Regions from separate parts of the Sphingobacterium sp. UBA5639 genome, predicted to be linked through region 4. Evidence: riboswitches for the same ligand, from Rfam matches in the RefSeq annotation. Region 4 holds a riboswitch; each other region holds the start of a gene.
What was found. Region 4 has a riboswitch for S-adenosylmethionine ahead of B4Z90_RS00080 (5-oxoprolinase). Riboswitches for the same ligand answer to the same signal wherever they lie in the genome.
Positions count from the first base shown of each region.

Region 1: it holds a riboswitch for S-adenosylmethionine, as region 4 does, so the genes downstream of both, metE (5-methyltetrahydropteroyltriglutamate--homocysteine S-methyltransferase) here and B4Z90_RS00080 (5-oxoprolinase) in region 4, are expected to answer to the same signal.
Region 2: it holds a riboswitch for S-adenosylmethionine, as region 4 does, so the genes downstream of both, B4Z90_RS17850 (methylenetetrahydrofolate reductase) here and B4Z90_RS00080 (5-oxoprolinase) in region 4, are expected to answer to the same signal.
Region 3: it holds a riboswitch for S-adenosylmethionine, as region 4 does, so the genes downstream of both, B4Z90_RS19550 (O-acetylhomoserine aminocarboxypropyltransferase/cysteine synthase family protein) here and B4Z90_RS00080 (5-oxoprolinase) in region 4, are expected to answer to the same signal.

Region 1 is NZ_DIJR01000006.1:119,725-122,884, forward strand. It holds gene metE (5-methyltetrahydropteroyltriglutamate--homocysteine S-methyltransferase) at 1-1,412, opposite strand, end outside; SAM riboswitch class I at 1,491-1,594, opposite strand; gene B4Z90_RS06265 (response regulator transcription factor) at 1,779-2,468, opposite strand; gene B4Z90_RS06270 (sensor histidine kinase) at 2,571-3,160, opposite strand, start outside.
Region 2 is NZ_DIJR01000029.1:222,123-225,282, reverse strand. It holds gene B4Z90_RS17855 (DUF2723 domain-containing protein) at 1-594, opposite strand, end outside; gene B4Z90_RS17850 (methylenetetrahydrofolate reductase) at 839-1,795, opposite strand; SAM riboswitch class I at 1,866-1,968, opposite strand; gene B4Z90_RS17845 (hypothetical protein) at 2,198-3,049, opposite strand; gene rimM (ribosome maturation factor RimM) at 3,160-3,160, opposite strand, start outside.
Region 3 is NZ_DIJR01000030.1:77,612-80,771, forward strand. It holds gene B4Z90_RS19545 (FUSC family protein) at 1-882, shown strand, start outside; SAM riboswitch class I at 1,065-1,177, shown strand; gene B4Z90_RS19550 (O-acetylhomoserine aminocarboxypropyltransferase/cysteine synthase family protein) at 1,433-2,743, shown strand; gene B4Z90_RS19555 (homoserine O-acetyltransferase family protein) at 2,777-3,160, shown strand, end outside.
Region 4 is NZ_DIJR01000001.1:14,710-17,869, forward strand. It holds gene B4Z90_RS00070 (DKNYY domain-containing protein) at 1-584, opposite strand, end outside; gene B4Z90_RS00075 (hypothetical protein) at 748-1,053, shown strand; gene B4Z90_RS00080 (5-oxoprolinase) at 1,084-1,347, opposite strand; SAM-I-IV-variant riboswitch at 1,415-1,508, opposite strand; gene B4Z90_RS00085 (DUF3050 domain-containing protein) at 1,719-2,489, shown strand; gene B4Z90_RS00090 (TolC family protein) at 2,754-3,160, shown strand, end outside.

The DNA.
Region 1 (3,160 bases), on a different contig from region 4:
GCCTGCGTAATAGCACCCTTTTTCAGATCTGCTCTCCATTTACGAACATCTTTCGTTTGTGGGAATGAACCGATAGTTGTGGTCGGGAACGCCGGTAAGTTGAATTTCGCTTGTTGCGCTGCTTTACGGTCTGCAAATGCTGAAGTGCGTTTTGCATCGTCATCAGTAATATTGCTTGTACGTGTTTTAACCTCTGGTTTGTGGATCAATGGAGAGGTACGGCGGCTTTCAGCAGCCGCTTTGTTCGCTTCGAAGCGTTTTGCTGTTTCAGCATCAACTTCTCCCTCCGCTAGTACGGCTAAGTCTTTTACTTCAGCTAATTTTTGTTTAGCAAATGCTAACCAGTTTTTTACTTCAGCTGGTAGCGATTGTTCATTGTGTTCATTGTCTAAGTCAAAAGGAACGTGCAACAGTGATGAAGAAGGAGCTACCCATACACGGTCTTTTCCTAATGCATCAACAGCCTGTTTGATTTTAACCAATGATTTTTCGTAATCATTTTTCCAGATGTTACGGCCTTCAACAATACCTAAAGATAATGTTAATGAAGCAGGAACTTTAGCCAATACCGTATCCAATTGATTTTCACCGCGTACCAGATCCAAATGTAAAGCATGGATAGGTAGGTTAACTGCGATATCTTCGTTGTCTTTTAAAGATTCGAAGTAAGTCGTTGCGATTAATTTGATATTTTTTGCTGCTGCAGCTAATTTTTCGAAAGTAGGTTGATATAAAGCTTTTACTTTAGCATCTAAATCCAATGCTAAGAAAGGCTCGTCAATCTGAACATATTGTGCACCAGCATCAGCTAGTTTAGCTAGTATTTGCTCATATACTGGAATAAGTTTATCCAATAAATCGATACGGTCGAAGCCAGCTTCTTTTTCTTTACCGATCAAAAGGTATGTAATAGGACCTAATAGAACTGGTTTAGTATCGATGCCCAATGATTTTGCTTCGTTGTATTCATTTAAGAATTTTTCGGAAGTCAATTTGAATTCTTGATCTTTGGTGAATTCTGGTACCATGTAGTGGTAGTTCGTATCCAACCACTTGGTCATTTCCATTGCAGTCACGTCGATTCCTTCTTGTTGGAAACCGCGCGCCATGGCAAAATATAGATCTAAACTGTAATTGTTGTCTACTTTATTCAATAAAGAATGGTAGCGAGCAGGAATTGCACCAACAGTGAGGGTTAAATCCAATACTTGATCGTAAAAAGAGAAATCATTGGAAGGGATCAAATCTATTCCAGCATCTTTTTGTGTTTTCCAATTGCCTTCACGAATTTTTTTTGCTGTGTCCAATAATTCCTCAACAGAAGATTTTTTAGCCCAATAGGCCTCATTGGCTTTTTTCAATTCGCGGAACGCGCCCACACGAGGGTAACCTAAATTGTTAGTCAATAACATAATGAATGTTTTTAATATTTCTTTTTCAACTATATTTCTTGCTAGAGAGAGAAGGACACACTAGAATTTGGTGACTTCGGCTTATCATTCCCATATCAAGTAGGGTAGAATTTAGCACCTTGTCAAGGGACAGGTTGCTAAGGCTTCATCGGGTCTATTCCCTCTGCCTTTCTCTATAAGCGACGCTAAGTTAGAACATTTCTTTTTGAAATGCAAATTTTTTATAAAAGTGCGTCAATTTTTTATATTCTACTAAGGATGAAATTGTTTTGTTCTTTTATTTTCATCCACGAATTCGAGTAAGTCACGCTTGAATACGTGTGTAGCATAAAAAGGGGAATGACTATATTTTTCATTCCCCTTTTTTTAGCTGACCAAAAGTTTGTAACCTTTTCCGTGCACATTGACAATTTCAACTTTGCTATCTTCTTTTAGATATTTACGAAGTTTACTGAGAAATACATCCATACTTCTACCCGTAAAATAGTTATCATCATGCCATATTTTTAACAACGCTTCTTCCCGGGTCAGCACATCATTTTTCTTTAAGCAAAGCAAGCGGAGTAGTTCAGCTTCTTTCGTGGAGAGTTTTTGCATCTGTCCTTTGTAAGAAATCTGCTGACTTGTATAATCAAAGAAATAATCGCCAATTTCAAATTTATCCGCAACCACTTCTTCTTCTTTGTCTCGAACACTGCGTTTCAGCAAAGCATTGATGCGGAGCAATAATTCTTCCACTCGAAAAGGCTTGGTGATATAATCATCTCCTCCTAGCTCAAAGGCTTCGGTCTTATCTTCCATCATCCCCTTTGCTGTGGCAAAGATAATAGGAACAGTATTGTTTGTTTTTCTGATTTCACGTCCAACTGTAAATCCGTCCTTTTTTGGCATCATGACATCAAAAATACAAAGGTCGTAGTTATTTTTTTTGAATTGAGAAATCGCTTCATCTCCATCCGTGCATAATGTGACGTCAAATTTTCCCTTTAATTCGAGATAGTCTTTTAAAAGATCCCCCAAATTAGGATCATCTTCTGCTAATAATATCTTTTGCATAATGAATATATTAATTTTCACCAATGTCCCTTGATGCTGATAAATCAGCCTTCCTCAACCTTTGAAATTTTTTAAAGAGGAAATATACAAAAAAGGAACGTTTTATTTTTTAATAGGCAAAATTACTTCAAAGGTCGTGCCTTTATCTTTTTCACTTTTAACTGTAATTTTTCCGTTCAGCCTTCTCAGAATGTCCTGTACATAACTTAAGCCAAGGCCAAATCCTTTGACATTATGAACATTCCCAGTTGGAATACGGTAAAACTGGTCGAAAATCTTTTGCAGGTGATCCCGGCTCATCCCAATACCATTGTCGGCTATGGTGACAACAATGGTGTCGCCAACATTTTTTGAATTGATGTTGACATGTAAATCTCCTTTGCTGTACTTGATGGCATTATCCAAAAGATTGTAAAATACATTGGAAAAATGTAACTCATCACCAACGACAACATCCTTGGTCGCTGCAAGATCTATACTGAATTTCCCGCCAATATTTTGCATCCGTAGCTGCATACTGTCCGTTACTGCCGAAACAAGATCATTGATGCATACTTCTACCTGGTCGAGTTTTAGCGTTTCTTTTTCTAGTCTTGCCAAATCGAGCACACGTTCAATATGATTTCCGAGTCTAACATTTTCGTCGTAGATGATATTAGCCAATTTCTGAACGCGCTTGTGGTCGGCATTGA
Region 2 (3,160 bases), on a different contig from region 4:
CGGGATTGCTAAAAGATTTAATAGATGCACTCCGATCGAAAGCCCCATAACAAAAGCAATAAAAACCAGCCAACGATCGCTACCGTCTTCATCTGCACGGACTTCCCACTTTAAAATTGCCCAAAATACGACTGCTGTACATAACGAAGACATTGCATAAACTTCAGATTCTACCGCCGAATACCAAAATGAATCGCTGAAACTAAATGCCATTGCACCGACAACTCCTGCGCCGAAGATCTGCAGGTAGGTTGACAAAGGAGCTTGTTTGTCTTTGTTGAGTAGCTTTTTAGCAATGGCGGTTATTGTCCAAAATAAAAAGGTAACAGTAATTCCACTGCAAACTGCAGAACCTATATTCATCCAATAGGCGATCTGCCCCTTATTCCCTAAAGCGAGATTAGAAAATATATTCTGAATAAGAAGAAACAATGGTGCTCCCGGTTGATGTGCCACCTCCAATTTATAGGCACAGGCTATAAATTCACCGCAATCCCACCAGCTTACCGTCTTTTCAACTGTAGCGATATATACACAGGTGGCAATTAGTCCGCAAGCAAAACCGAGTAGAGAATTTAATCTATTGTACGTCATAAGGTCAATTGGTCTATTGTTAAAATCCTTTTTAGCACTTTAAGTTAAAAAGTTATCCTGACTCCGACACACGAATTAACACTATTTAACACCAGTACCTGACTATAAACAGGCTATTCAACGCTGAATATAGAGATCGACCTAAACCACGCTGCCGAGACTTTCAACCTATTTCAGGCTTTCACAATGAATATTATCATAAAAAAAGGGAGCTTATCTGCTCCCTTTTTTATCATTTTATGAGTTAGGCTAGTTTTTCAACAATCTTCTTTGTTGGACCAGGATTACTCATCGTATAAAAATGTAATACCGGAGCGCCAAATTTAATCAGCTCCTGACACTGTTGTACCAACCACTCTTCACCTACCTGTCTGACGTCGGCATTCGTTTTACATGCCGCGACAGCGTCACTCAGTTCCTCTGGAATATCTAAATGAAAAATTCTTGGCAAGGTCACCAATTGCTTTTTTGTTGTCAGTGGTTTTAATCCCGGAATAATGGGCACATGGATTCCATTGTCCCTACATTTTGTTACAAATTCCTTGTATTTTTCAACATTAAAGAACATCTGAGTCACAATAAACTCTGCTCCCATATCGACTTTTTGTTTCAGATATTTAAAGTCAGTATTGAAATTTGGAGATTCAAAATGCTTTTCGGGATACCCGGCTACTCCGATGCAAAAATCAGTCTTTTCCGACGTGATAATGTCTTCATGCAGATACTTTCCTTTATTCATATCGGTTACCTGTTCCAATAGGTCTGTTGCAAAAGCATGTCCACCATCGGTTGGTATAAAATCGGCATCGCCCTTACGTGCATCACCCCGCAACACCAAAACGTTATCTATCCCCAGGAAGTTCAAATCGATCAATGCATTTTCAGTTTCCTCTTTTGTAAAACCCCCACATATCAAATGTGGCACCGCATCCACTTTATATTTATTCATGATTGCAGCACATATCGCCACTGTCCCAGGACGTTTACGATAGGAAACACGTTCCAGCAATCCACTCGCATGCTCTTTATAGATATAATCTTCCCGATGGTAGGTGACGTCGATAAAAGGAGGTTTAAACTCCATCAGTTCATCCATGGTTTTAAAAATACTTTGGATGCCCTGCCCTTTCGCCGGTGGCAATAGCTCAAAAGAAAACAATGTTTTTCCTTTGGCATTCTGGATATGATCGATAATCTTCATTAAAAAACTGTTTTTAGTTTGGTTGGCTTACATCGAAACGCACACGTCGAGGAATCGTTTATCTACATGTAACTTATCTTTCCCACATGGAGTAGGGTAGAATTTAGCACCTTGAACAATACAGGTTGCTAAGGCTTCAACGGGTCTAGTCCCTCGGCCTTTCTCTATAAGCGTTGCTAATATCGTTTTAAAAAATCAAAAGACAAAAATTATTTTTCGAAAAGGCAAAAATAGCAGCAAAAAGACTTCAATAAACGATGTTTCAACGTCACTTTAGCTTTGTATCCATGCAACGACAGGATTCTTCACCATACCAATAGTTAAAGACCTAGAAAAACCAGTAGAATTAACGATCGAGGATCATAGACAGCGAAGAGATTGACTATGCCACAAGAACATTGGCTAAAGATTAGCTGCCAAAGAATTTCGTAAATTTTTGAGATAAAATGTGACCAATAAGAGTCCTGTAACATGGTACTCCTCTTTCGATCCATATTTAAATCCGTCAAATAAATAGTGATAGGCGACTAATGCCTCTTTTTCGTTGTAAAATAATTCCTTCCAAGAATCAGGAACATCTGCCCATGCCTTGAGCACAATGCCATTCTCGGCATAAATAATTGGTGATTCGACACCATCCATTCGATAATCGTGATGAGTACCAGAGCTTGATATGTGTTGGAAATAAGCGATAGAATAATCTACAAAATTCAAGGCCCTGGCTTTTATCTCCTTTTCACTTTCCGATTTTACCGGAGCATTTCGCCATAAATTCACTTGGCTATCAAATTTACTGGGCGTTTCCCGGATAAGGGTTTTATCTAACGCAAAGTTGATATAAAGTCTTTCACTAGTGGGTATACGTGCTGAGCTAAACTGTGAAAAATCACCTCTCAGCTGAACAAAATCTTTTTTTATTTTAACAATATCCAAAGCGACACTACCTTTTTTCTCATCCGTCAATTCTAATCTATCACCGTCAAATTTATACTTACCAAAGAGTAAGATATCATCAATCGCCATGACAAACTGGTCCTTATCATGAAGCGAAAGAAAGGATCGGTATAGAATAGGATCATTACCATAGGTATCTGCCTCCACATTTTGGGGAGATTCTCTTTTTAATTTATGATACTCATCATTTGGATAGCCCAATATCATTTGGTAGTTGCCTTCAGGAAACTCCTTTTTCTTCCCAAAGAAAGTACACGAAGACAATGAGAGTGTGAATAACAGCAGTAATAACGGTTTCAAAATCAATTAATAATTATGGCCAATAGTAATATTAATATATAAGGACCAAGATAAGAAATTACTGCAATAGTAAGTATAGGATATTCAATTGAATAAGCTTGGGGATATGCC
Region 3 (3,160 bases), on a different contig from region 4:
TTACGTAATCTCGCTGATCTAAAAAGTAAACTCCATCTGAATAATCCGCTTTTTCGATTTGCGGTTCGGATGGCTCTTCTTTTTGGAACAGGTGCATTGATCGGTATTTTATTTTTGGATTTTAAATATACCTATTGGATCTTACTGACGATCGCTATTGTTGCCAGGCCAGCATTTTCAATGACAAAAACCCGTAATATAGAACGTATTGTCGGTACATTCTCGGGTATTATAGTTGGTGTGTTCTGCTTAATTTCTATTCATTTTCTTCCAGCACTCCTAACCATAGCTGCATTGGGTCTTTTTGGATTCTTTTTGTTCAACCGATCTAATTATATGGTCAGTGTCATCTTCATTACCTTGGGAATTGTGATTGCGCTCAATCTGTTCGAAGGGAACATCAATCTCATTTTAGGCAGCCGAATACTTTTCACACTGATTGGAGCATTCTTGGCTATAGCGGGTTATTTCTTGATACCTGTACGCCAGAGCACAGGCATGGTTCAGCTGGCAAAAGAGGTATCCCTTTACAACGCGCATTATTTCCAGATCATCAATAACCGTCTGTCGGACGAACGACAAAGTTCGTTTGATATACGACTGGCTCGTAAAAAGGCGCAGACCGCCATGGCCCTGTTTTCAGACGCCATCAATCAAATGAAACAAGAACCCGAGCACAAATGGATGGATTGGTCACATATTCACCATTTTCAAGCACTCGCATATCAGGTCAATTCCCATTTGGTGGGCCTCTCGCTATCTTTAAACAAAAAGACGAATCGCCACCTCGCCTATGATATCCATAGTAGAATCGATGCGCTTAAACCTCTTCTAACAGATTTAAATCAAACTGCAGAACGGATCAATTTAAAGAAATCATAATACCCGATTGACAGTTACTTTTGCGGTTTCATCGGAAGATATGCGATTCCAATCGGCATGTTATTCAAAATTCCTTTAACTAAAAAATAGCATTTCTTTTGCTTTAATAAAAAAAGAGTTTATATTTGTGTCGTCTTCGAAAGAAGATTTCTAATCAACACCTCCCTTCATCAGTAGGTCTTGATTTATAAAGAAGTGGCGAGAGACTGGCTCAATGACCCACTGGCAACCTTCAATTTGTTTGAAAAGGTGCCAATTCCTGTCCAAAACAATATCGTTTTGGAGCATATAAATGACATAAGACAATGATTATTAAATTACTGAAGTCCATTAAAAATTCAGGTTCAACACAAGTGAACCGCACGATAAGCGAAAGTGTAACCCATCGTACAATTGTATCGATGCGAATGCGTATGCATATGCACTTCCATGCTTGTTAAAAATCATTTCCGTTTTCTTGGATAAAGATTTAACAGACCCTTCAAGGAGGTGTGTATGCTTCTCTTTTTACTTTGCAATTTCTTTTTGAACCCTTAAAATCTGATATATTATGTCTTCAAACAAAAATTTAAAATTCGAAACTCTTCAGGTTCACGCTGGCCAAGTCGCTGACCCTACTACGGGATCTAGAGCAGTTCCTATATATCAAACAACATCTTTTGTATTTGAAAATGCCGAACACGGCGCAAACTTATTTGCATTAAAGCAGTTCGGTAATATTTATACACGGATTATGAACCCTACTACGGATGTTTTCGAACAACGTATTGCGGCACTGGAAGGTGGAGTTGCAGCTGTTGCTGTTGCATCCGGCCAGGCGGCACAGTTTATAGCTTTAAATAATATTTTGGAAAGTGGTGACAATTTTGTTGCGGGATCCAACTTATACGGCGGTACATTCAACCAGTTTAAAGTTTCTTTTAAGCGCCTAGGCATCGAAGCTCGTTTTGCAACAGACGCCGAAGCAGATAAAATTGAAGCGCTCATTGATGATAAAACAAAAGCAATCTATGTTGAAACAATCGGAAACCCAAGTTTCAATATTCCCGACTTTGAAAAAATTGCTGCCGTAGCAAAAAAATATGACTTACCATTAATCGTCGACAATACTTTTGGAGCCGGAGGTTATTTATTTAAACCTCTGGAGTATGGTGCAAATGTGGTTGTTGAATCGGCAACTAAATGGATCGGTGGACATGGCACAAGCATTGGCGGTGTCATCGTCGACGGCGGAAACTACAATTGGGGCAATGGAAAATACCCGCAATTTTCCGAACCATCTGAAGGCTATCATGGTTTAGTATTTTCCGAAGTTTTCGGTGAAAGCGGACCATTCGGAAATATTCAATTTGCCATTCGGGCGCGTGTGGAAGGGCTCCGGGATTTCGGACCAGCACTCTCCCCTTTCAATTCATTTTTATTATTACAAGGACTTGAAACCTTGTCTTTGCGGGTGCAACGCCATGTAGACAACACTTTAGAGGTCGCAAAATGGCTTGAGGCGCATCCACAGGTAGAAAAAGTAAACTATCCGGGATTAAAAAGCTCTCCGAGCTTCGCTAACGCACAAAAATACCTTAAAAATGGCTATGGCGCGGTACTTTCTTTCCAGCTTAAAGGTGACGCAGCGCAAAAGGCCAATAGCTTTATCGACAGCTTAGAATTGATCAGTCATTTAGCCAATGTTGGTGATACGAAGTCATTGATTATTCATCCAGCAGCTACAACCCATCAACAATTGAGTGATGAAGATCAAGCCAATGCCGGAGTCTTCAAAGGCTTATTACGTCTTTCTGTAGGAATAGAGCATATTGATGATATCAAAGCTGATTTACAACAAGCTTTTGATAAAATTAAATAATCAGATTTTTTCGGCTTAAAACTTAAACGTGAAATGAGTAAGCATATATATCTGCACCCGGAGCCTTTTGTATTTGAAAATGGAAGAGAGCTTAATGATTTACAAATCAGTTATGAAACATTTGGCAAACCCAACGCAGATCGCAGCAATGTGATCTGGGTTTGCCATGCATTAACGGCCAATGCAGATGTGCTGGATTGGTGGTCCGGTCTTTTTGGAACAGGTGAGTTGTTTGATGCAAACGATTATTATATTATTTGTGCCAATGTCATAGGATCAGCATATAATAGCAGTAATCCGCTATCTGTAAACCCAGCAACCGGACAACCCTATTACCTATCTTTCCCCGAATTCACAGTGAGGGATTTGGTTCACGCACATCAAGTCCTTGCGGACCACCTGGAAATCAAACAAATA
Region 4 (3,160 bases):
TTCGCATAACCTTTGCCCAGATATTTAAATGTAAAAGCAGTTGCATCTTTTATCTCCTGACCAAAATAATAGACTTTCCAGCTATCTTTGCTGTATCCATCACCGAGAAGAACAAAGCTTTGGTCGGATACATCTTTTAGTCGATTGCCTCTATAATAGACATTCCAACTGTCTTTGGCATATCCTTCATCCAGTATTTTAAAGCTGGGCGCAGAGACATCTTTAATCTTAACGCCACGATAATAGGCATTCCAACTATCTTTGGCATATCCCCAACCAAGTGATTGGAAAGAATGTGGCGATACATCTTTAATCTTAACGCCACGATAATAGGCATTCCAGTTGTCTATTGCATAAGCATTGCCGAGGTCTTTGAAAGATCGTGCATCGACACCTTCGACCATCTTATCCCTGTAGAAGATCCGGTTGCCTATGTTGACATAATCGTTTTCTCTGTCATGTCGAAACGTCGTCTGAGACGTAGATCTTTTATTGTGACGACCTTGTTGAGCAATACTTTTCTCCAATATACATAGCAATGCAAAGGAAATAACAAGCATATTTTTTAAGTGGATAAAGGCCATAATGTATCTGTTTTATAATATGATATTTATATTGAATCCCTCCTTTATGACCAAGATAATTCACCGAAGGTTTAATCATTTTATCATTTTATTTCTCGTTATCCTTATCCGTTTCAAATGCAACTATTTTGGAATCCAAATATTTTTTTGTATATTGCTGGTTATGAGTTTTAAAGAAAAATTAGAGAACTGGCGCACGTCAATCAATCGCGCCGGTAGTGGTGAGGAATTGTATATTTTGCTTTTGAACTATAAAAGGTTTATCAACAAAAATTGGGTGGACGATTTTGGCGATCCGGGCAACTGGAAATCGGAATTAAATCAGGTCATCAGCAAAGTAAGAAACAAGGTGGATGTAGCAGATATCAGAGCCTGCCAAGATTTATCGTCCTATCAGGACGATGCCCGGCAGACCGCACATTCACTCAATCATACGTTAAAATATCATCACTCATTGACAAAAGGGTAGGCTAGGCCTACCTTTTTTTGCCGATAACGATTACTGTAAAGGAATCAGGACATTCTGTTCCAAGCGTACAGGGACATGCTTCACCGAGGTAAAACCGTCTTCCTTGGAAATGATGTTGGAAAGATCCAATCCTCTTTTGGAGAACGTACTGATCAAAGCTGTTCTAAAGGTTGCCTTGGCTGAACCCCAGCCTTGTCCCAAAATGGTGTCATTGTTGAGCTGTATCAGTTCATCTGTTGAGTAATAACTGAATTTTTCCAGTAAGTGTTGGTAAAGATTTGTTGTAGTAGCCATACAATTTAAAAATTTAAAGGATTAAACCATAAACTGTATCCAGATCTTGTTGGGGAAAATAATCGTTCAGCGACGTTTATTTTGGTCGAAACCCGTATTAATTTACCACCGCGGTGCCTGCACTCGGTTGGTATTGCATCATGCAATTCTGAATACTCTACAAATATAGTAGATTATTTTTTATAATAAAAAATATTTTTGTTTTTAAGGGTAAATGGGCGTTAGCAACAGGAATACGGAGGTCAAAAGCGAGGCGCGTGGTTGGCTGTGATTTGGTTATGAAGCGGATAGCTGGGCGAAAAATTTATCATGTTACTGTAATCTCATCGAAAATACTTTTAAAAATAGAGATAAGACAATACTTTTGCGCCATGAATAGAATTGCGGAAATTAACGAATACATTGCTGCCGAACGCGAGGTATTATTGCAACACCCTTTATATCGTAAGATCAAAACGATCAAGAATCTACGTTCTTTTACAGAAGGGCATGTGTACGCTGTATGGGATTTTATGTCTTTACTAAAAGCTTTACAGATTAAATTGACCTGTACGACTTTACCTTGGTTTGCGAGTGAGCATCCATCAACACGCTATCTAATCAACGAAATTGTATTGGCTGAGGAGTCGGATGAATACATTGATGGCCGCCGTTTGAGCCATTTTGAGATGTATCTGGACGCCATGGATGCCATGGGTGCCGACCTTCATCTGGTCAACAAATTTATTGCTCAAGCCAAAAAATCGAGCAACATATTCGATGTCATTGCAACGACCACATTGGACAAGCGGATCAAAGACTTTTTGAATTTTACATTCGAAGTGATTGCTGAGGGCGAGGTGCATAAAATTGCTGCAGCATTTACATTTGGACGCGAAGATCTTATCCCGGGAATGTTTACCTCTATTTTGGAAGAAATTAAAACAAACTTTCCTACAGCCAATCTGGATAGCTTTATTTATTATTTTCAACGCCATATTGATCTTGACGGCGACGAGCATGGACCGTTGGCGATGCAGATGATCACAGATCTTGCGAAGGACGATGAGGTTAAATGGACGGAAATGAAAGAGATCAGTAAAGTTGCGCTACAAAAGAGAATCCAGTTGTGGAATGCAATAGAAGATTCCTTATACGGATAATCTATTATTATACCGTCGAGAAAGGCCTTTCAAATCATGATTTGAAAGGCCTTTTTTATGTGCTGTAAAAAAGGATATTGTAAGGACTTCTTGGCAGATATTGGTCTTTTTGTTTGAATTGATGAAAAAATGTCTTTTTTCCATAACATATTGGCGTTTGTGAAGAAATCCAAGTTCCAATAAGTGTCTAAGTTTGCAACGCAAAAAAATTACATAGCACACGTGAACTTTTTTCCTCCCTATTGGGCAAAAGGCATACTAACCATGGGATTGTTAGTATGCGCTATTTCGGACACCTTCGCCCTCGATTCTTTGCGTATGTCGCTGAAAGACATGATCGACAAAGCACTACAAAACAGTAAATACATCGAGCAGTCCTATTTGCAGCTCAAAGAAACTGAGGTGGCAGTACAGCAGCAACGCATGGAGTTGCTCCCTAAGATTTCCGCCAGAGCTTCTGCTAGTTATGCAAGTAATATGCCTGTATATGACCAGGGGCTTTTAAATAAACCTTCCCAGCATGATATCATTCATTACTTGTACGATAGCGGCCTGGATTTTTATCTGAACCTCTACAATGGGCATCGGGACCTAATGAAAATAGAGTCCAAAAAACTGGAAAATGAGCTGGCTAGAATCGATTGGAAGAATGCCGCAGCACAGACGAAATT